DNA from 2 places in the Pandoraea sp. SD6-2 genome. Region 2 is predicted to be linked to the other one. Evidence: predicted binding sites of a transcription regulator. Region 2 holds the regulator's gene; the other holds the start of a gene.
The links. The regulator sigma-54, encoded in region 2, starts transcription at its own class of promoters, with help from an activator protein. The targets are predictions, from matches to a motif close to TGGCANGNAANCTGCTTT.

Region 1 (10,378 bases), on a different contig from region 2:
GATGATGACCACATCCGGACGCTCGCTCTCCACCACACGCGGCAACGCCTGCGGCTTGGCGACCTCCGCCAGCATCTCGCAGCCCAGACGCGCAAGCGCCGCCCGCAACTCGCCGATCGGCTTGTCGGTATCGGTGACGAGCAACACGCGCAGCACGCCCTGCACGCCTGCCGTCTCGACAGCAGGGGTGTCCACAGGGACGACGGGTTTGCGGGGGTCGCGGGGAGGCATGGCCATAAAAGATATAACGCGTCAGGCCGCTCGTGCGATGACGTCCGGCGCGACGTCATCGCAGGCGGTCTCCGCCGCCACGCCGACGCCCATCCCGCCGGGCGCGGCCATCAGCGCTGCCTCACCGACCGCGCCGCCCACGAGCAGGATGGCCGGGCTGGCGAAGCGCCCGGCGCGCACGTCGGCCGCCAGACGTCCCAACGACGTTACCAGCCGGCGCTCTTGCGGCGTGCCGGCCCACTGCACAGCCGCTGCCGGTGTCGTCGCATCGAGGTGTGCCATCAACGTCTCGGCCAGCGCTTCGACCCGATTCACTCCCATGTAGATCGCCAGCGTGGTGCCCGTCGCGGCGAGCGCCGCCCAGTTGGGCGCGCTGCCGTCCTGCCGGTGTGCGGTGACGAAAGTCACGCCCGCGCAGTGGTCGCGATGCGTGAGCGACATGCCGAGGCCGGCCGCCGCTGCGAAGGCCGCCGACACCCCGTTGACGATCTCCACCGGCACGCCGGCGCGACGCAGCGCTGAGATTTCCTCGCCCGCACGCCCGAACATGAGCGCGTCGCCCCCCTTCACGCGCACCACATGCGCACCAGCCCGCGCGAACCGGCACATCAGCCGTTCGATGAAAGCCTGCGGGGTCGACCGGCAGCCGCCGCGCTTGCCCACGGCAATCACACGGGCCTGCGGTGCGAGCGTGGCGATCTCCGGATTGGCCAGATCGTCCACAAGCAGCACGTCGGCCTCGCCGAGCACGCGCGCCGCGCGCAACGTGAGCAGATCGAGCGCGCCGGGACCCGCGCTGAGCAGGGTGACTTTGCCGTTCTTCATGATCGTTCTCCCTCAAATCCTCGATATCCTGCATGTCGCCCAATTCAAGTTCTGTCATAGCGTTCGGGATCGAACGCCGGAAATCCGTGCTCAAGCGGCGTTCGTCGCCACCGGCTGCGCCACCTTGCCCGATGTCGCACACATGCGCTGCAACTCCGGCACGCACGAGCCGCAAACCGTACCGCAGCCGAGTGTCGCTTTGAGTTGCGTCAGGTCCGCCCCGGCGCCGATGGCCGCGTCGATGCTCGACGCCGTCACCGACTTGCACTGACATACGGTGCGATCGCGCGACCTGGCTGGCCCGCTGTCCGCCACGAAAACGGCGTGACGCGCGCGCGTCCACGGCGACGTTTCGCGCACACGAGCGAGCAGCGACGCCGACGCGGCGACATCCGCCTCGCTGCCGGCGACCAGCACGCCGTCGATCCATGTCTCGCGCCATGCCACCCGCCTGGTCATCGCCCGGCGAGCGTCGCGGTACTCCAGCAGCGACTCGTCGCGTGGCAGGCCCAGCGCGGTGTGCAAACGCTCAAGCCATGCCGCATCGGGCTGGTCGTCTGCTGCGGCGACCACAATCCGGTCGTCCCCCTCCAGACGCACCGTCGCGAAGCGCCGCTCGGCCAGCAACGGCTGCACCGCCGCATGCAGTTGCAACGCGTCGCCGCGACGCACCGCCGCCACGCGCCATGGCAGCGTAAGCGGATCGACACGCACCGCAGCGTGCTTCAGCTCCGGCTGCTTTGAGTATTTGTCGACCGCGCCGAGGGTTGTATCGTTCACGCCCCCGCCGCCGAGGAACTGCCCGCTCCAGTGCATGGGCACGAACACCGTGCCCGACGCGACGTCGTCGCTCACGCTCAGCGTCAGCACCCGTTCGCCGCGACGGCTCGACAGCCGCACGAAATCCCCTGCGCGCAAGCTGCGGCGCGCGGCATCGGCCGGGTGCATCGTGAGCGCCGGTTCCGGCGCATGTTCGAACGCCTGCCCCACCCGCCCCGTACGGCTCATGCCATGCCACTGATCGCGCAGGCGTCCAGTAATCAGACGTAGCGGATGGCGCGCATTGATTGGCTCGGCCACGGGGCGGTATTCGAACGCGTGAAAGCGCGCCCGACCGTCGCCGGTGGCGAATACGCCGTCCTCGTACCGGCGTGCTTGCCCATGCGACGCCCCTGCGGGAAACGGCCACTGCTGGGGGCCGCGCGATTCGAGCATCGTGTAATCGATGCCGCCGATGTCCAGGTCACGCCCGGCTGTCAGCGCACGGTGCTCGTCGAAAATCGTCTCGATGGAGGAAAACGCGAACGGCGCCGGCGATGCATCGAGCTTGGGCGCAAGACGGCGGGCAACTTCGCTGGCAATCCACCAGTCTGCCCGCGCTGCGCCCGGTGCCGGCACTGCCGCCCGCACGCGCGAGATGCGACGCTCCGAGTTCGTGACCGTGCCCGCCTTCTCGCCCCAACTTGACGCCGGCAGCAACACGTCGGCATAAGGCACGGTATCTGTCTGGTGAAAGGCTTCCTGTACCACGACGAATTCCGCCTTTGCCAGCGCCTGGCGCACGCGTTCGCTGTCGGGCATCGAATGCACGGGGTTCGTGCACGCGATCCAGATCGCCTTGATGCGCCCGTCGCGCACGGCGTCGAACATCTCGACGGCGGGCAGGCCAGGTCTATCCGAGAGCCCCTGCACGCCCCACAACCGCTCGACTTCCGCACGATGCGACGCGTTGCCGATCTCCCGATGTGCGGCGAGCATCGTGGCCATCCCGCCGACTTCGCGTCCCCCCATGGCGTTGGGCTGTCCCGTGAGCGAGAACGGACCTGCGCCTGCGCGGCCGAGCTGTGCGGTGGCCAGATGCAGATGGATGAGGGCGAGGTTCTTTTCGGTGCCGTGACTCGACTGATTCAGCCCCATGCAATAAAGCGAGAGCGCCGCCGGGCTTTCGCCAAACCAGTCGGCCGCCTGCCGCAACGCGGACGCTTCAATGCCGCAGATATCCGCCACGAGTTGCGGCGGATAGGCCCGCAGCACCTGCTTGAGGGCGTCGAACCCTTCCGTATGCGCGTCGATGTATCCGCGATCGATGCGCCCTTCCCAGATGAGGTGATGCAACATGCCGTGAAACAGCGCGACGTCGGTGCCGGGCACAATGGCCAGATGCAGATCGGCCATGGCGGCGGTGTCGGTGCGGCGCGGGTCCACGACGATCCAGCGGATCGACGGATCGGCCGCCTTCGCCGCTTCGAGCCGCCGGAACAACACCGGGTGCGCGTACGCCATATTGCTGCCCGCGAATAGCACCGTGCGGGCCGCTTCGAGATCGTCGTAGCACGTAGGCGGGCCGTCGGCGCCGAACGCCATCTTGTAGCCGCTCACGGCGCTCGACATGCACAGCCGCGAATTCGTGTCGATGTTGTTGGTACGCACCAGCCCCTTGGCCAGCTTGTTGAAGACGTAGTAGTCCTCGGTCAGCAACTGTCCCGACACATAGAACGCGACGGCATCCGGCCCGTGACGGCAGATGACGTCGGCGAAGCGCGAGGCCACGGTTTCCAGCGCATCGTTCCATGTCGCGGGCGCGCGTGCGGCATCGCGCGTGCTGCGAAGCTCGGGCATCAGCACACGACCGGCGAGCGACTGGGCAGTGAGCGGCAGGGTCATGCCCTTGCTGCACAGACGCCCGAAGTTCGCCGGATGCGCCGGGTCGCCCTGCACACCGACGATGCGCTCGCCGTCGCTCTCCACGAGCATGCCGCAACCGACACCGCAGTAGCAGCAGGTGGTTTGCGTGAGGGTGGTCATAAGGGCTCCGGCAATGGCAAGAGAGTCAAGCGCCAGCCGCGGCTTCGGCGGCCTCGGCACGCGTCGCGTCGTCGAGCGACAAATACACTTCGCCCGCGTCGATCCGCACGGCAAAGCGCTGCGCGCAACCCACATCGGGCGCGCAGGCTTCGCCGGTGTTCAGATCGATGTTCCAGGCATGCAGCGGACACGTCACCTTCTCGCCGTGCACGATGCCCTGCGACAGCGCGCCCCCCTTGTGCGGGCATTTGTCACGCAGTGCGAAAACGTTATCGCTCTCAGTGCGAAACAGGGCGATAGCGCCGGTCGGATGGGGCAGCACGCGCGTGCCCAAACGCGGGATCTCATCGACGTCGCACACATGCAGCCAGATCGGTTCGGATAGCGTCATGGTGATCTCCTCAGGCCATCGCAGGTGCCACGCCCAGCGGCGCGAGCGGACGGTATTCGTTGGCTTGCGCCCCCTCGATGCGCGCTTGCCACGGGTCGGGCAGGCCGTCGAGCGAGAACAGCAACCGCTCGTAGAGCGCGCGGCGGTTGGCCGCGTCGTTCACCACGCGCTGCTTCACGTAGTCGAGACCCACGCGATCGAGGTAATGCACCGTGCGGTCGAGGTAATAGGCTTCTTCGCGATAGAGCTGCAGGAAGGCTCCCGTATACTCCTTGACCTCTTCGGCCGTCTTCACCTTGACGAGGAATTGCGCCACTTCGGTCTTGATGCCGCCGTTGCCGCCGACATACAGCTCCCAGCCCGAATCGACGGCGATCACGCCTACGTCCTTGATCCCCGCTTCGGCACAGTTGCGCGGACAGCCCGACACGGCCAGCTTCACCTTGTGCGGCGACCACATGTTCGCGAGCATCGTCTCGAGATCGATCCCCATCTGCGTGCTGTTCTGCGTGCCGAAGCGGCAGAACTCGCTGCCCACGCACGTCTTCACGGTGCGGATCGACTTGCCGTAGGCGTGTCCCGACGGCATGCCCAGATCGCGCCAGACATTCACGAGGTCTTCCTTTTTCACACCGAGCAGATCGATACGCTGACCGCCCGTGACCTTGACCATCGGAATCTGATACTTGTCCGCCACGTCAGCGATGCGGCGCAACTCGCTCGCATTCGTCACACCGCCCTTCATCTGCGGGATGACGGAGAACGTGTTGTCCTTCTGAATGTTGGCGTGCACGCGCTCGTTGACGAAGCGGCTTTGCGGATCATCGACCGCCTCTTTCGGCCACGTGCTCAGCATGTAGTAGTTCAGTGCGGGACGGCACGTCGCGCAGCCGTTGGGGGTGCGCCATTCGAGGAAGTCGAAGGCGGCGCGATGCGTAGTGAGGTGATGCTCGCGCACCGCGCGGCGCACGTCGGCGTGCGACAGATCCGTGCAGCCGCACACGGCCTTTTCCTTTGGTGCGGCGTCGTAGGTCGAGCCCAGGGTGCTCATCAGAATCTGTTCGCACAGCCCGGCGCACGAGCCGCAGGAACTGGCGGCCTTGGTGTGCTTCTTCACTTCGTCCAGCGTGAACAAGCCCTTCTCGGTGATCGCCTTGACGATGGTGCCTTTGCACACACCGTTGCATCCGCAGACTTCGTCGCTATCGGACATGGCCGACGCGCGGTTCTGCCCCTGCGTGCCGACGTCGCCCACACTCGACTCGCCGAACATGATGCGCTCGCGCAATTCGCCCAGTGTGCGCCCTTCGCGCAGCAGCTTGAAGTACCAGGCACCGTCGGCCGTGTCGCCGTAAAGGCACGCGCCGACGAGCTTGTCGTCGCGAATCACGAGTTTTTTGTAGACGCCGCTCGCCGGATCGGACAGCACGATTTCTTCGGTGCCTTCGCCGCCGAGAAAGTCGCCTGCCGAGAACAGATCGATACCCGTGACCTTGAGCTTCGTCGACATCACCGAGCCGCGATAGCTGCCAATGCCCATGAGCGCGAGGTGGTTCGCGCAGACCTTGGCCTGTTCGAACAGCGGCGCCACGAGACCGTAGGCCACACCGCGATGGCTCACGCACTCGCCCACGGCGTAGATGCGAGGATCGTAAGTTTGCAGCGTGTCGGACACGACAATCCCGCGCGAGCAATACAGCCCGGCCGCTTCGGCCAGCGCCGTATTCGGCCGGATGCCGGCTGCCATCACGACAAGGTCGGCGGCAACGGTTTCGCCGTCGCTGAACTGCACGGCGCGCACGGCACCATTGCCGTCGTCGAGAATGGCGGACGTTTGATGCGACAGCCGGAACGCGAGACCGCGCGCTTCGAGCGAGCGTTGCAGGAGCTTGCCCGCCGTGCTGTCGAGCTGACGTTCGAGCAAGGTATCGGCCAGATGCACGACGGTCACGTCCATGCCGCGCAACTTGAGACCGTTGGCCGCTTCCAGGCCGAGCAGGCCGCCACCGATCACGACCGCATGACGCTTCAGGCGCGCCGTCTCGATCATGATCTCGGTGTCGCGAATGTCGCGATAGCTGATGACCCCGTCGAGATCCTTGCCCGGCACCGGCAGGATGAACGGGCTGGAGCCGGTGGCGATGAGCAGACGATCGTACGGCGCTTCGGTGCCGTCGGCACAGCGCACCGCACGGCGCGGCCGGTCGATCTGCGTGACTTCCTTGCCCAGATGCAGCGTGATGCCCTTTTCCGCATACCAGTCGAGCGGGTTGAGCACGATGTCGGCGAACGCCTGTTCTCCCGCAAGCACCGGCGAGAGCAGGATGCGGTTGTAGTTCGGGTGCGGCTCCGCGCCGAACACGGTGATGTCGTACTGATGCGGCGCGATCTCCAGCAATTCTTCGAGCGTGCGGATGCCCGCCATGCCATTGCCAATCACGACCAGACGAGGTTTGCGCATGCTGTCTTCTCCTGTTGCAACGCGTGCAGCGCCCGAAAAACAAAACGGCGTCCGTCCGTGCCGAAGCACGGAGGGACGCCGTTGTCCTGTGGGTACGTCGCAGGCCATCTCGCCCGACGCCGCACCTGAATTCGTTGCCGGCGACGCCTTTGCCGCTGGCCTTTACGCTAACGCAACAAGCGTGCCAGCCATGTCCTCACTATCGGCAGAGCTTTGCCAGGTAAGGCGAAAGAGGAGAAATGTCTATGGGAAACGTCCGAAGCTAGAGGGAAAACTGCTGCACCGCAGCAGTGCAAGGCGGTACCGCACCCGCCTTGCACGCACCAGGATGATGCGCCCTCGCGTAGCGCCGGCAGAGCACACCGGCGGAGTATGCCGGCGGGTCGCGGCTCGTCAGTCGTCCTGCATGAGCGCGCGGCCGATGATCAGTTGCTGAATCTGCGTTGTGCCTTCATACAGACGAAGCAGGCGCACGTCGCGATAGAAGCGCTCGACCTTGTACTCGTTGATGTAACCTGCCCCGCCGTGTATCTGCACGCCGCGATCGGCCACGCGGCCGACCATCTCCGTACAGAACAGCTTGGCGCACGACGCCCGCATGCTCACATCGGCGTCGCGCTTGCCCGCGGGCTTGGCGTCATAGCGCGCGGCGCAGTCCTGCACCATCGACCATCCCGCATAGTGTTCCGCCTGACTGTCCGCGAGCATCGCCTGCACGAGCTGGAAGTCGCCGATGCGCTGACCGAATTGCTTGCGTTCGCGCGCGTAGGCCACCGCCTCGTCGAGAATCCGCTGCGCCATGCCGCAAGAGAGCGCCGCCACATGCAGACGGCCGCGATCGAGCACCTTCATGGCCGTCTTGAACCCCTTGCCGGCCTCGCCGCCGATGATATTCGCCGCAGGCACGCGTGCACCTTGCAGCACAACGTCGCAGGTCTTCGTACCGCGCTGGCCCATCTTCTTGTCGGGCTTGCCGAGCGACAGCCCCGGCGTGTCGGCCGGCACGATGAAGGCCGAGATGCCGCCCGCCCCTTCGCCGCCGGTGCGCGCCATCAAAGTGAAAGCCCCCGCGCGCGGTGCGTTGGTAATGAACCGCTTCACGCCATCGAGCACGTACGTGTCGCCATCGAGCACGGCGCGCGTTTTGAGGGCCGCCGGGTCCGACCCCGCGTCGGGCTCCGTGAGCGCGAACGACATGATCAGATCTCCGCTCGCCACACGCGGCAGCAGATCGCGCTTCTGCGCCTCGGTGCCGTCCATCAGAATGCCCTGGGAGCCGATCCCGACATTGGTGCCGAACACCGAGCGAAACGCCAGCGACGTCTGCCCGAACTCATAAGCCACGCGCACTTCCTGTTCCATCGACAAGCCGATGCCGCCGAATTCCTCGGGGATCGACAGACCGAACAGACCCATCTCCTTCATTTCGTCGACGATCGCGGCGGGCACGTCGTCGTGCTCCTCCACGTCGTTCTCGGCAGGCACCAGCCGCTCGCGGATGAAACGTTGCACCGCCGCGAGCAACAGCTCGAACGATTCGCTATCCAGTCCCTTCGATGTCATTTGCCACTCGTCCTCAAGGTGTGCGTTCAGTCGTTTCTGCGCGAGATGCGTCGAGCATTTCGCGCAGCTTGAATTTTTGTATCTTACCCGTGGGTGTCGTCGGGAGCGTGTCGCGAACGTCGATCCGCTCGGGCCAGTACTGCCGGGCAACCTTGTGCGACGCGAGGAAATCAGTCACCGTCGCGAGGTCGATCGACTCGCCGGCACGCGGCACGATGACCGCGCAGGCGCGCTCGCCAAGACGCTCGTCCGGATACGCAACGATAGCCACCGAGGCGACCGCCGGATGCCGGTACAGGAGCGCTTCGATTTCGACGACGGGGATGTTCTCGCCGCCGCGAATGATCACGTCCTTGCTGCGCCCGGCAATACGCACGTAGCCGGTCGCGTCGAGCCATGCCATGTCGCCGGTGTCGAACCAGCCGTTATCGTCGGTGCCGTTCCATTGCGCGCGCTTCAGGTAGCCACCGAAATTCGAGCAGGCCCGCACGAGCAGACGCCCCGTCTCACCGGCGGGCAACTCGTCGTTCTGCGCATCGACCACTCGCAACTCCACGCCGGGAAGCGGGCAACCGTCGGTCGTCGAGGCCCGCACGTCGTCATCGTCGAGACGCGTCAGCGTGACCGCGCCGTTCTCCGTCATCCCCCATGCCGAGACGATTTTCGCGCCCAGCACGCTACGCGCCTGCTCGACGACGGGGCCGGGAATCGGCGCCCCCGCACACAGGAATGCACGCAGGCTAGGCACGCGCACGCCGGCGGCCGCCACCGCTTTCGTCAGATCGGAGAGGAACGGGGTCGAAGCCATCGTGAACGTCACGCCATGCTCGCGGATGAGCCGCACCGCATTGGCCGGGTCCCAGATATCGAGCATCACGGCGCTCGCCCCGAGAATCACCGGCATCATGAGTCCGTACATGAAGCCGGTCTGGTGCGCGAGGGGCGAGCCCATGAGGATGACGTCGTCGCGGCCGAGGCGCATACGCTCGGCATAGGCGAGAATGTTCGAGAACGTGGTATTCGCGCTGTGCATCACGCCTTTGGGCTCACCCGTCGTCCCCGAGGTGTACATCAACTGCATGACGTCGTCCGGATGGGCTCGTGCCGCCTGCATGGCGGCCTGCTCGGTGCGCGATGCAGCAGGTTCGCCCGCCATAAGCACGGCGTCGAAACTATCGTCGCCAAGACCTTCGCCATCGACCACGATGACGTGCCGCAGGTCCGGCAAATCCGGCTGCAGGGCTCGCGCCATCGCAGCATGATCGAACCCCCGAAACTGGCAGGGCACGATGAACACCTTCGCCTCGCCATGCCGCAACATGAACGACAGCTCCCGCTCACGAAAGATGTGCATCAGCGGATTGAGCACGGCACCGATCCGCGCGCAAGCCAGATAAGTCAACGCGAACTGCCAGCCGTTGGGCAACTGGCAGGCAACGACATCGCCACGGCCTACGCCACGCCGCATCAACCCCAGCGCCAGACGCTCGGCACCGTCCGCGAGCGCGGCGTAGGTGAGGCACTGGGTCTGCCCCGTGGCTGTCGACACGGCCGTCAGTGCGATCTTGCCGGGCGACGCCGCCACCGCAGCATCGAGTGCATCGTTAATCGTCCGTTCGGGCCACCAGCCACGTGCCACGCTCTGCTCGCGCCTTGGGGGAAGCAACACCGCGTCAAATTCCATTGCATCGTCTCCTGTGCTGTCGTGTCGTTCGTATCGTTATGGTGATGCCGCGACTACCGCCCGCGCCAATGCCCTCAGATCGGCACGGCCTGCCTGCCCGCCCGGGTGCGCGCAATGATCGTCTTCATGATCTGGGCCGTGCCGTCGCCGATCTGGAACCCGAGCACGTCGCGCAGCCGTTGCTCCATCACGCCACGGTCGTAACCGCCGTGTCCGAACATCAACAGGCACTGGTGAATCGTGTCGTAGGCCAGCTTCGGCCCCCACCATTTGCACATCGCCGCTTCGGCACTGTGCGGCAAGCCACGGTCCTTGAGCCACAGCGTTTGCAGGCAAAGCAGTCTCGCCGCCTCGACCTGGGTATCGAAGTCCGCCAGCGGATGCGACACGCCCTGAAATGCCGAGAGCGGCTTGCCGA
Region 2 (10,378 bases):
GCGAGCCGCCGCTGCGCGCATCGATGGCGACCGCTAGACGTGTGTAGTTCTGCGTTTCGAGATATTCGGCGAGTTCAGGCAGGAAGCGCGACGGCAAATTGTCGACGCAGTAGTAACCCGCATCCTCGAGGACGTTCAAGGCCAGCGATTTGCCGGAACCCGAAACGCCGGTAATCAGTACGATCTTCATGACATTCCCCGAATACAACCATGATGGTAAGCGATTGTGTCTTACGGGTGTCGAGCCGACAGAAACAAGAACGTTCCCGAGGATTTCTCTCGTTTCACGAGAAAAAAGCGTTGCACACGCGACAGCGGCGCCCGTAGGGCGCCGCTGGGTATGCGTTGGCGGGGAAAAGGCGTCAGGCTGCCGGCTTGTTCGACAGGCACGACTTCATGAACGCTTTGCGATCATCGCCCTTCTTGTCGCCAGCCTGTGCGTTACAGGTCTTCATCTTTTCTTGCTGGGTCGGCTTGGCTGCGGCGGCCGGCTTGTTCGACAGGCATTCCTTCATGAACGCCTTGCGGTCGTCACCCTTCTTGTCGGCGGCTTGCGTGTTGCAGGTGCTCATCTTGTTCTGTTGGGCGTTGGCTGCCTTGGCAGCCGGCGCCGGGGCGGCCGTCTGGGCAAATACGGGCGATGCGAGCAGCGGGGATGCCAGAAGCAATGCAGCGAGTGCTTTTTTCATGATCGTCTCTCCATAAGGTCGACACGCACGGGAAGGGGCCGCGTGGCGATTACAACATGAAAGAAAACGCGCCGCAATCGCGCGGCGTTGACAGAAAAAAGCAGAAATTACGGTAAACCCCGGCGTTTCGGGCGACGGCGGGCGCCACCCGTGGGGGATTCAGAGCAGCTTGCCCTGCATGCCGTCCGGGTCCTGCATGGCTTGCCGCTGGCGCTCCATGAAGTCCTTGAGAGTATCGATGCCGCGAAGTTGCAGGATCGTATTCCGCACAGCGGCTTCGACCAGCACGGCGAGGTTTCGCCCGGCCGCCACTTGCAGGATGACCTTGTTGATGGGCAGGCCCAGCACGTCCACTGTCTGCGCTTCGAGCGGCAGGCGTTGGAATTCGCCGTCGGGGCGGCGCACCAACTGGACGATCAGCTTGAGCTTCATCTTCCGGCGCACTGCCGTTTCACCGAAGATCGTCTTGATGTCGAGCAGGCCCAGACCGCGCACTTCCAGCAGGTTTTGCAGCAGCGGCGGGCAGCGGCCTTCGACGAAATCCGGCCCGAGTCGCACGAAATCGACGGCATCGTCTGCGACCAGTCCGTGCCCCCGGCTGATCAGTTCCAGGCCGAGTTCGCTCTTACCGAGACCGGAATCGCCGGTGAGCAGCACACCCATGCCCAAAATGTCGAGAAACACGCCATGCATCGTGCATCGCGGGGCGAACACACGCGAAATGTACAAACGCAGGCTGTCGATGACTGCTGCCGTCGACATCGGTGTGGTGAACAGCGGTGTGGACGAGCGGGTACAGCGCAACACCAGATCGGGCGGGGCTTCGAGGCCGTCGGCGACCACGAGGAACGGCGGTTCGAGCGCAATCACTTCGCCCATATGACGCTTGCGGTTTTCGTCCGTGAGGCGCTGGTAGTAGCGCAACTCAGCCTCACCCAGCACCTGAATCCGGTTCGGGTGGATGAGGTTCAAGTGACCCACGAGGTCGGCGCTGGAGGTGGCGGTGGCCACGCTCTCGGGCGTGAAACCGCGCTCCCATCCCTCATGGCCGGTCAGCCACGACAACCGCAGCGTGGCGGCGTTGTCGTCGAAAATGCTCTGCGCGTTGATGCCGGTCAGTTCCACCGCGTCGCCTCGTTCGGTTGGGTGTGGGAGCTACGAATTCTCTGAATTTCGCGGCGGATACCGGCGCATACGCCGGTTCAGGGCTGCCAGTTGGCGAGTGCGGCGTGGATCTCGTCGGCACTCGGCGCGCGGCTCAACGTCTCGCGCATCGCGCGATCGGAGAGCAACTGGGCAATTTCGGAAAGAATCTCGAGATGTTGCTGCGTTGCCTGCTCAGGCACCAATAGAAAAAACAGCAGGGAAACCGGCTGACTGTCGGGCGCTTCGAAGGGAATCGGGTCTTCGAGACGCACAAATGCTGCCATCGGATGCTTGAGGCCCTTGATACGCCCATGCGGAATGGCCACGCCTTCACCCAGTCCGGTCGAGCCCAGACGCTCGCGTGCGAACAGATTGTCGGTCACAAGCGCGCGCGACAGGCCGGCATTGTTCTCGAAAAGAAGCCCGGCTTGCTCGAAGACGCGCTTCTTGCTGGTGACGGACAGTCCAAGCAGGATGTTGGACGCAGGTAAGAGTTTGACTAAACGGTTCATCTTGTAATGCGGGCGAACGCTTAGTCGCCCTCCAACCCCCGATTGACCTCGCATTATAGACCACCCGCTACGGTGCCCGCGGCAATCCATGGAACTTGGCGGAACCATATAAAAGGGGCCGTTCAACGGCCCCGCGGTGGGTGATGCCAGACTTATGACAGGCGTGCATGCGCTTGGGTGGCGCCGTGCGAACTCACATGCCTGTCAGTCGATGCGACTACCTCGCCCGGACAGGCTCATTGCGGCGGCTCTGCCTCGGGAGGTTGCTGGTGCTTGAGGGCCTCGCGACCGTGATCCTGAACCTTGTCCTTGTATTGCATTACCTTGCGGTCGAGCATGTCGATCAGCTTGTCGATGGCGGCATACATATTCTCGTCACACTTCTCGACGAAAATTTCCTTGCCCTTGAGATACACGGTGACGCTAGCAATCTGGCGTCCGGCCTTCTCCTTGGTCTTGTCGACAGATAGGATCACCTCGGCACCAATGAGCTGGTCGAAATGCCTCAACACGCGTTCGAGCTTGTTGACGACAAATTCGCGCAGTGACGGCGTGAGTTCGAGGTGATGTCCACTGATCTTCAGATTCATAGCTGCTCTCCTTGCTGAAATGCCGAAGTGCAGGCCGCATCATCAACGACGCTGGCTAGCGGGAGTGCGAGCCATTGACGTGACGCAATGTCGCACTGCGGCGTTATGCCCCAGCGAGCCAACATGGCACACCAGGACCGTCCTACAAAGATTTGCGCAAGTTCACTGCGGGGATTCGCATGGCCTCACGGTATTTCGCGACGGTGCGCCGCGCTACCACGAACCCTTGCTCTGCCAGCAGTTCCGCGATACGGCTGTCGGAAAGGGGGGTCTGCGGGTCTTCTGCTCCTATGAGTTGCTTGATGAGTGCGCGGATGGCGGTCGATGACGCTGCGCCACCGGCTTCCGTTGCCACATGTGAACCAAAGAAGTACTTCAGCTCAAAGGTTCCAAATGGAGTGAGCATGTACTTACTGGTAGTCACGCGTGAAATCGTGGATTCGTGTAAGCCCAGCGTATCAGCAATCTCGCGTAAAACCAAGGGCCGCATGCCGATTTCGCCATGCGTGAAGAAGTTCTTTTGACGCTCGACAATCGCCTGCGCCACGCGCAGGATCGTATCGAAACGTTGCTGGATGTTCTTGATCAGCCAGCGGGCTTCCTGAAGCTGCTGCTGTAAGTTGCCGGTGCCCGGATCGTTGCGGTTATTACGCAGTATGCGCGCATACATCTCATTGATGCGCAGGCGCGGCATGACATCGGGATTGAGTTCCGCAGTCCAGCCGCTGCCCTGTTTGCGCACAAGCACATCGGGCACGACGTAATCGGCCTGGGGTGAGCCATAGGCGGCGCCGGGGAACGGGTCGAGCGAACGAATCAGTTGATGGGCGGCGCGCAAGCTGTCTTCGCTCACGCCCAGCTGGCGGCGCAGACGGGTGTAATCGCGTGCGGCCAGCAATTCCAGGTGATCGCTGACGATTCGTAGCGACAGTGTGCGAACGTTGCTCGCGGGCAGACGCTGGAGTTGCAGCCGCAGGCACTCAGCCGGGGTGCGGGCGCCCACGCCCGCCGGGTCGAAGCTCTGCAGCAGTGCGAGTGCGGCGTTGATTTCTTCGGTCTCGAGCGCCAGCTCTTCGGGCATTTCTGCCTGAATTTCATCGAGCATGGTGCCGAGGTAGCCATCTTCGTCGAGCGATTCGATCAGGAATTCCACCAGCGCCCGGTCGCGCGGACTGGCTTTGGTCAGGCGCAACTGGGCCAACAGGTGTTCGCGAAGATTGGGGTGATCGACATGAAGTTGCGGACGGGCGTTGTCGTCGTCGTCCGATGCGCTACCCGAGCGTGCGAAGTCGTTCAGGCTCCAGTCGCTGCCGCTGTCCTGGGCGTTGTCGTCGAAGCGCGTCTCGCCGTCGAGTTCGCGGGCTTCGTCGCGGCCGTTGGCGGGTTCGGAGCTGTCGTTCGTGCTGCTGCCCGACGTGCTCCGCTCGTTGCGCAGCGACCCGTCCGTGCCCACACGTACCGAGCCCGCGAGCCAATCGTCCTCGCGTTCGAGCATCGGGTTCTGGGTGAGGGCGTGCTCGACTTCTTGCTGAAGTTCGAGCGTCGACAGTTGCAACAACCGGATCGATTGCTGCAACTGCGGCGTGAGGGTCAGGTGCTGGGAGGTGCGGAGTTGAAGAGTCGGTTTCATAGCGTATCTCGCCTTCATTGTAGAGGCTTTGTCACGCCAGCGGAACCGGCCCTGTTCCCTATCGGGGGCAGGGTTTACATGCGAAAAATTTGCTTTACATCCGGAAATTCTCGCCCAGATAGACGCGGCGGACGCTTTCGTCGGCCACGATCTGGTCGGGTGTGCCGGCAGCGAGCACCGAGCCTTCGCTGATAATGTAGGCGTGATCGCAGATGCCGAGCGTCTCGCGTACGTTGTGATCGGTAATCAGGACACCGATGCCGCGGTCCTTCAGGAAGCGCACGATGCGCTGGATTTCCAGCACGGCAATCGGATCGACACCTGCAAATGGTTCGTCAAGCAAAATAAAGCGCGGCTGCGTAGCCAGTGCGCGGGCGATTTCCACACGGCGGCGCTCGCCGCCCGAGAGCGACATCGCCGGATTCTCGCGCAGATGGCTCACCTGCAATTCATCGAGCAGCGCTTCGATGCGGCGTTCGATCTCGTCGCGCTTGAGCGGTTTGCCCTGTGCATCGAGTTGCAATTCGAGCACGGCGCGGATGTTGTCCTCGACCGTCAGCTTGCGAAATACCGACGCTTCCTGCGGCAGATACGAGACCCCCATGCGGGCACGTTCGTGAATCGGCAGTTCGCTGATCAGATTGCCGTCGAGCTGAATTTCACCGTCGTCGGCCGGCACGAGGCCCACGATCATATAGAACGACGTTGTCTTGCCTGCGCCGTTCGGGCCCAGCAGACCCACCACTTCGCCGCTTTTCACGTCCAGCGAGACATCCTTGACGACGGTACGGGCGCCGTACTGCTTCTTGAGCGAGCGTACGACGAGCGCGCTCGGCTTGCCCGCCGGGCCGAGGCCGGGATTGATGTTCGAGGCGTTGCTGTTGGCAGAATTACTCACGCGGATTCCCGATACTTTTTGAGGGAGACAGCGGCGGCAGATCGCCCTTGGCGGCTGCCCCCGGCTTGCTCGCGCCGCCGGGCTGCGCCTGATTCGCGCCCGTTGCATTGCGCGGGGCGAGCGTGGCGCGCACGCGGCCGTTCGGATTGTTGGCGTTGACCTGATCTGCGCCGCTGTTCGCGGTATAGACCTCGTTATACGTGTCGTACGTGATCACGCTGCCGTGGATCTCATCGAGCACCTTCGTGCCGCCGGCCAGGCGCTTGAGCGTGGCTTGCGTGGTGAGCGTGGCGACTTCGGTCTTGCCGTTGTAGTAAATCGTCTGACCCCAGCCGTCGATGTACTCGTCGAGGCCGTCGCGCTTCTGGCGCATATAGGCGAGCGGGCCGCCCGGCTTGTAGTAGGCCGTAGCGTACTGATAGCCCTCCGGGTCCTGAGTCACTTCGACGCGATCGGCCTTCAGGAGAATCGTCCCCTTGGTCATCGTCACGTTGCCGGTGAAGATGTTGACCTGCTTGAGGTCGTCATAGCTCATGTGATCCGACTCGATATTGAGCGGCTTGTCGCGGTCGGCACGCTCGGCGTGGGCGAGCGGCGACACCAGTGCGCCGAGCACGGCGAAGGCGGTGGCCAGCGCGCGCAGGGTACGCATCGACAGGAAAACGGGTCGCGGGTTGCGGCGATCGGTCATGGGGTCTTGGAGCCCTGTTTGGTCTGGGGAGGCGCGTTGGTTGCGGCGGGCGGGGCCGGGGGTTTACTGCCCATTTCCGCCGGCTGGATCGTGCCGTGAACATTGCCGAGCAATTGTACGGCGCGCGAGATGTTATTGAAAATCATGCCGTCGCCGTACATCACGGAAGACCCTCGGAAGAGCTGGACGGGAAGTTCCGTGCGTACGATGTCTTCGTTCACCAGCACCTGGAAGTGTTCGGACAGCGCGCGCATTTCCGGATCGCGCGGTCCGGCCTGACGAACGACCACGGCATCGTCGTACATATCGACGATCGACATGTCGGCGTTGAGCGTGCCGCGCTTGCTCGTGGCCGTCACTTCCGGTTGATCCGGCGTGAACGCACGCACGGCGGGCATCGTGAGCGCCGTGGTCTGGTCGTCCTCGAAATGCGTCATGTGGACCGCATTGATGCGGTATTGCGTGAGCCCGCTCGCCGACAGCGTGGAGATGGCCATGTCGTCGGCATAGTAATCGGGAACGTGCCGCTTCACATACGGCGCGCGATCGGCGTCGGAAGGCAGCGTGCGTTGCACGAGCCAGTACGTGCCGGCCGCCAGGCTGGCCAGCGCGACGACGGCGATTAGGGAGGCAGATGAGACGCGTTGAATGGCCATGAGTGATCGGCTTCCTCTGCGCGTCAGGCCAGGGCTTCGGCGAGCAGGGCGTCGTAACGTCCCTGAGCGCGCAGGATGAAGTCGCACAGCTCGCGCGCGGCGCCTTCGCCGCCACGCGTGCCGGCAATCCAGTGGCAACGCGCCCGCACTTCGGCGTGGGCATTGGCCGGGCAGGCGGCGAAGCCGACGCGTGTGAGTACGGGCAGATCGGGCCAGTCGTCGCCGATATGCCCGCAAACATCGGCCGTCACCGACACCTTGGCGCACAGATCCTCGAACGCGGCACGTTTGTCGTGCACGCCCTGATAGACGTAGGCGACGCGAAGATCCGCCGCGCGCTTGGCGACGATGTCGGAGTGGCGGCCGGAGATGATGGCGGTGACGATGCCGGCGTCGGCGAGCAGCTTCAGGCCGTGCCCGTCGAGTGAATCGAACGTTTTGATGACCTCGCCGGCCGGGCCGTAGCGCAGGCCGCCATCGGTGAGCACACCGTCGACGTCGAACACCATGACACGCAGGCGAGCCGCGCGCGCGTTGGCGTCGGCATGGGCCACGTTGGACGAAGTGGATTGGGCGATGCTGGATTGACTCATGGGCTGGAGACTCACACGACCTTGGCGGCGAACAGGTCGTGGACGTTCAGCGCACCGACGAGGCGGTCGTTCTCGGTCACGAGCAGTTGCGTGATGCCGAAACGCTCCATCAGCTCGGCGGCTTCGGCGGCGAGTTGATCGGGGCCGATGGTGCGCGGGCCGGCCTTCATGACGTCGGCCAGCGTGAGCGTGGTGAAGTCGAGCGTACGTTTGAACAATCTGCGCAGATCGCCGTCGGTAAAGATACCCACCACGCGATCGTCGGCATCGACAATCGCGGTCATACCAAGCCCCTTGGCCGTCATTTCGAGCAGGGCATCGGACAGGCTGGCATCGGTGCGCACCCGCGGAATGCGTTCACCGGTACGCATGACATCGCGCACGAAGGTGAGCAGACGCCGGCCGAGGGCACCGCCCGGATGCGAGCGGGCAAAGTCCTCTGCGCCGAACCCGCGGGCGTCGAGCAGCGCGACGGCCAGCGCATCGCCGAGGGCGAGGGCGGCCGTGGTGCTGGCCGTGGGGGCGAGTCCCAGAGGGCAGGCTTCCCGGTCGACGTGTGCGTCGAGATGCACATTCGACAGGCGTCCGAGGCTGGAGCTGGCGTTGCCCGTCATGGCGATGAGCTTCGCGCCGATGCGCTTTATCATCGGCAGGATGCTGACGAGTTCGCCCGTCTCGCCCGAGTTGGACAAGGCGACGACGACGTCGCCGGCCGTGATCATGCCCAGGTCGCCGTGGCTGGCTTCGGCGGGGTGAACGAAGAATGCGGGGGTGCCGGTGCTGGCGAACGTGGCGGCCAGTTTGCGGCCGATGTGACCGGATTTTCCCATCCCGGTGACGACCACACGCCCGCGGCAATCGAGCAGCAGCGAGACCGCTTCGAAGAAGCTGTCGTCGAGGTGCGCGGAGACGCGTTCGATGGCGTCGGCTTCCGTGCGCAACACCTCCCGGGCGACCTCGAGTGCCCGGCCTGGATTGATTTTCGCTATCATGCGCGGAGTATATCAAAACGGACGCGGCGCCGAGGACAGCCGCGCCAGGCTTGGCCCCGCGGCGTTCGCGCCGTTTCGCGGCGCGGCCCGGTCCCCCTCGGATGCCGCCGCGCGGACGCAATCTGGCACGGCACTTGCATCATCCGTGCCGTGCGTATTCGGATTCACCCAGGAAACCCACCTTAGCTGATGGCATCGCCGCTCGAACTCACTCTCGTCCTGTTGTTTGCCGCCTGCGTTGGGGTGGTGCTGTTCCGCATGCTCCATTTGCCGCCGATGCTTGGCTATCTGAGCGTAGGCATCGTGATCGGCCCGCACGCGCTGGGGCTGGCCGCCGATTCGCAGCGCGTGCAATACCTCGCGGAGTTCGGTGTCGTCTTCCTGATGTTCTCCATCGGCATCGAGTTTTCGCTACCCAAGCTCAAGAGCATGCGCCGCGTGGTGTTGGGGCTTGGCGTTTCTCAGGTCTTGGGGACGTTGATCGTGGCGGTCGGGCTGGGGGCGGCCGTCAACCTGTTCTGGTCGTTCTCGTGGCAGGCATCGGTAGCACTCGGTGGTGCGCTTGCCATGTCGTCGACGGCCATCGTCACCAAGATGCTGGCGGAGCGTCTGGAACTGGAGACCGAGCACGGCCGCAACATCATGGGCGTGCTGTTGTTCCAGGATCTGGCCGTCGTGCCGCTGCTGATCGTGATCTCCGCCCTTGGCGGTAATTCGAAAGCGCTGGTGCTGGCGCTGACGCTGGCCGCGCTCAAGATTACCGGCGCGCTGGCGTTGTTGCTGTGGGTTGGTCAGAAACTGGTCGGCCGCTGGTTTCACATCGTGGCGGCGCGGCGCTCGCAAGAGCTGTTCATGCTCAACCTGCTGCTGCTCACGCTGGGCCTTGCGTATATCACCGAGCATCTTGGCCTGTCGATGGCCCTGGGGGCGTTCATCGCGGGCATGTTGATTGCAGAGACGCCGTTCCGCCATCAGGTGGAAGACGACATCAAGCCGTTCCGCGACGTACTGCTGGGTCTGTTCTTCATTACGACCGGCATGTTGCTCGACCCGGCCATCGTCATGAAGCAGCCGCTGCTCGTGCTGTTGTTCTTCGTCGGCCCGCTGATCGTCAAATTCACGCTGATCGCCGGTCTCGCGCGTTTATTCGGCAGCTCGCCCGGCACGGCGATCCGTACCGGTCTTGGCTTGGCGCAGGCCGGCGAGTTTGGCTTCGTGCTGCTCAATCTGGTGATCGACCGGCAACTGCTCGACCCCTCGCTGTCGCAGGCTGTGCTGGCCGGCATGCTGCTCTCGATGCTGTGCGCGCCGTTTCTCATCATCAACGCCGACCGGATCGCGCTGCGTTTCGTCGCCAACGAATGGATGATGCAGTCGTTGCAGATGACCAAGATCGCCACACAGAGCATCAAGACTTCGGGGCACGTCATCATCTGCGGGTATGGGCGATGTGGCCAGAACCTCGCGCGCATGCTCGAGCAGGAAGGCATCGGGTACGTGGCGCTCGACCTCGACCCCGACCGCGTGATGGAAGCGGCCAGTTCCGGCGAGACCGTCGTGTTCGGCGATGCGGCCCGGCGTGAAGCGCTCGTCGCCGCAGGGATTCACCGCGCCGCCGGTATCGTGGTGACGTACGACAGTACTCCGGCCGCGCTAAAAGTGTTGGCGCAGGTTCAGGCGCTGGAGCCGACCTTGCCGGTTGTCGTGCGCACGGTCGACGACACGCATATCGACGACCTGATCGCCGCAGGCGCGACCGAAGTCGTGCCCGAGATCGTGGAGGGCAGTCTGATGCTGGCGTCGCACGCGCTGGTGCTCATGGGCGTGCCGATGCGCCGCGTGTTGCGCCGGGTGGCGCAGGCGCGTAACGAGCGCTACAGCCTGCTGCGCGGCTATTTCCACGGCCTTGACGACGAGGACGAAGGCGGCGAGCGCGAGCAGGTCCGCCTGCAATCGGTGCCACTGTCGCTGAACGCCGATG

Region 1: the regulator sigma-54 is predicted to act here: its motif matches at 6,883-6,900, upstream of nirB (nitrite reductase large subunit NirB).

The regions. Positions count from the first base shown of each region.
Region 1 is NZ_KB944452.1:9,107-19,484, forward strand. Features, by position in the region: gene C266_RS15080 (ANTAR domain-containing response regulator) at 1-156, opposite strand, end outside; gene cobA (uroporphyrinogen-III C-methyltransferase) at 253-1,056, opposite strand; gene C266_RS15090 (nitrate reductase) at 1,147-3,861, opposite strand; gene nirD (nitrite reductase small subunit NirD) at 3,887-4,252, opposite strand; gene nirB (nitrite reductase large subunit NirB) at 4,263-6,713, opposite strand; gene C266_RS15105 (acyl-CoA dehydrogenase family protein) at 7,107-8,276, opposite strand; gene aliA (cyclohexanecarboxylate-CoA ligase) at 8,290-9,960, opposite strand; gene aliB (cyclohexanecarboxyl-CoA dehydrogenase) at 10,035-10,378, opposite strand, start outside.
Region 2 is NZ_KB944454.1:504,012-514,389, reverse strand. Features, by position in the region: gene rapZ (RNase adapter RapZ) at 1-190, opposite strand, end outside; gene C266_RS18650 (PsiF family protein) at 363-689, opposite strand; gene hprK (HPr(Ser) kinase/phosphatase) at 849-1,814, opposite strand; gene ptsN (PTS IIA-like nitrogen regulatory protein PtsN) at 1,892-2,347, opposite strand; gene hpf (ribosome hibernation-promoting factor, HPF/YfiA family) at 2,584-2,937, opposite strand; gene C266_RS18630 (RNA polymerase factor sigma-54) at 3,080-4,567, opposite strand; gene lptB (LPS export ABC transporter ATP-binding protein) at 4,662-5,432, opposite strand; gene lptA (lipopolysaccharide transport periplasmic protein LptA) at 5,458-6,156, opposite strand; gene lptC (LPS export ABC transporter periplasmic protein LptC) at 6,153-6,812, opposite strand; gene C266_RS18610 (HAD family hydrolase) at 6,836-7,405, opposite strand; gene C266_RS18605 (KpsF/GutQ family sugar-phosphate isomerase) at 7,417-8,397, opposite strand; gene C266_RS18600 (monovalent cation:proton antiporter family protein) at 8,587-10,378, shown strand, end outside.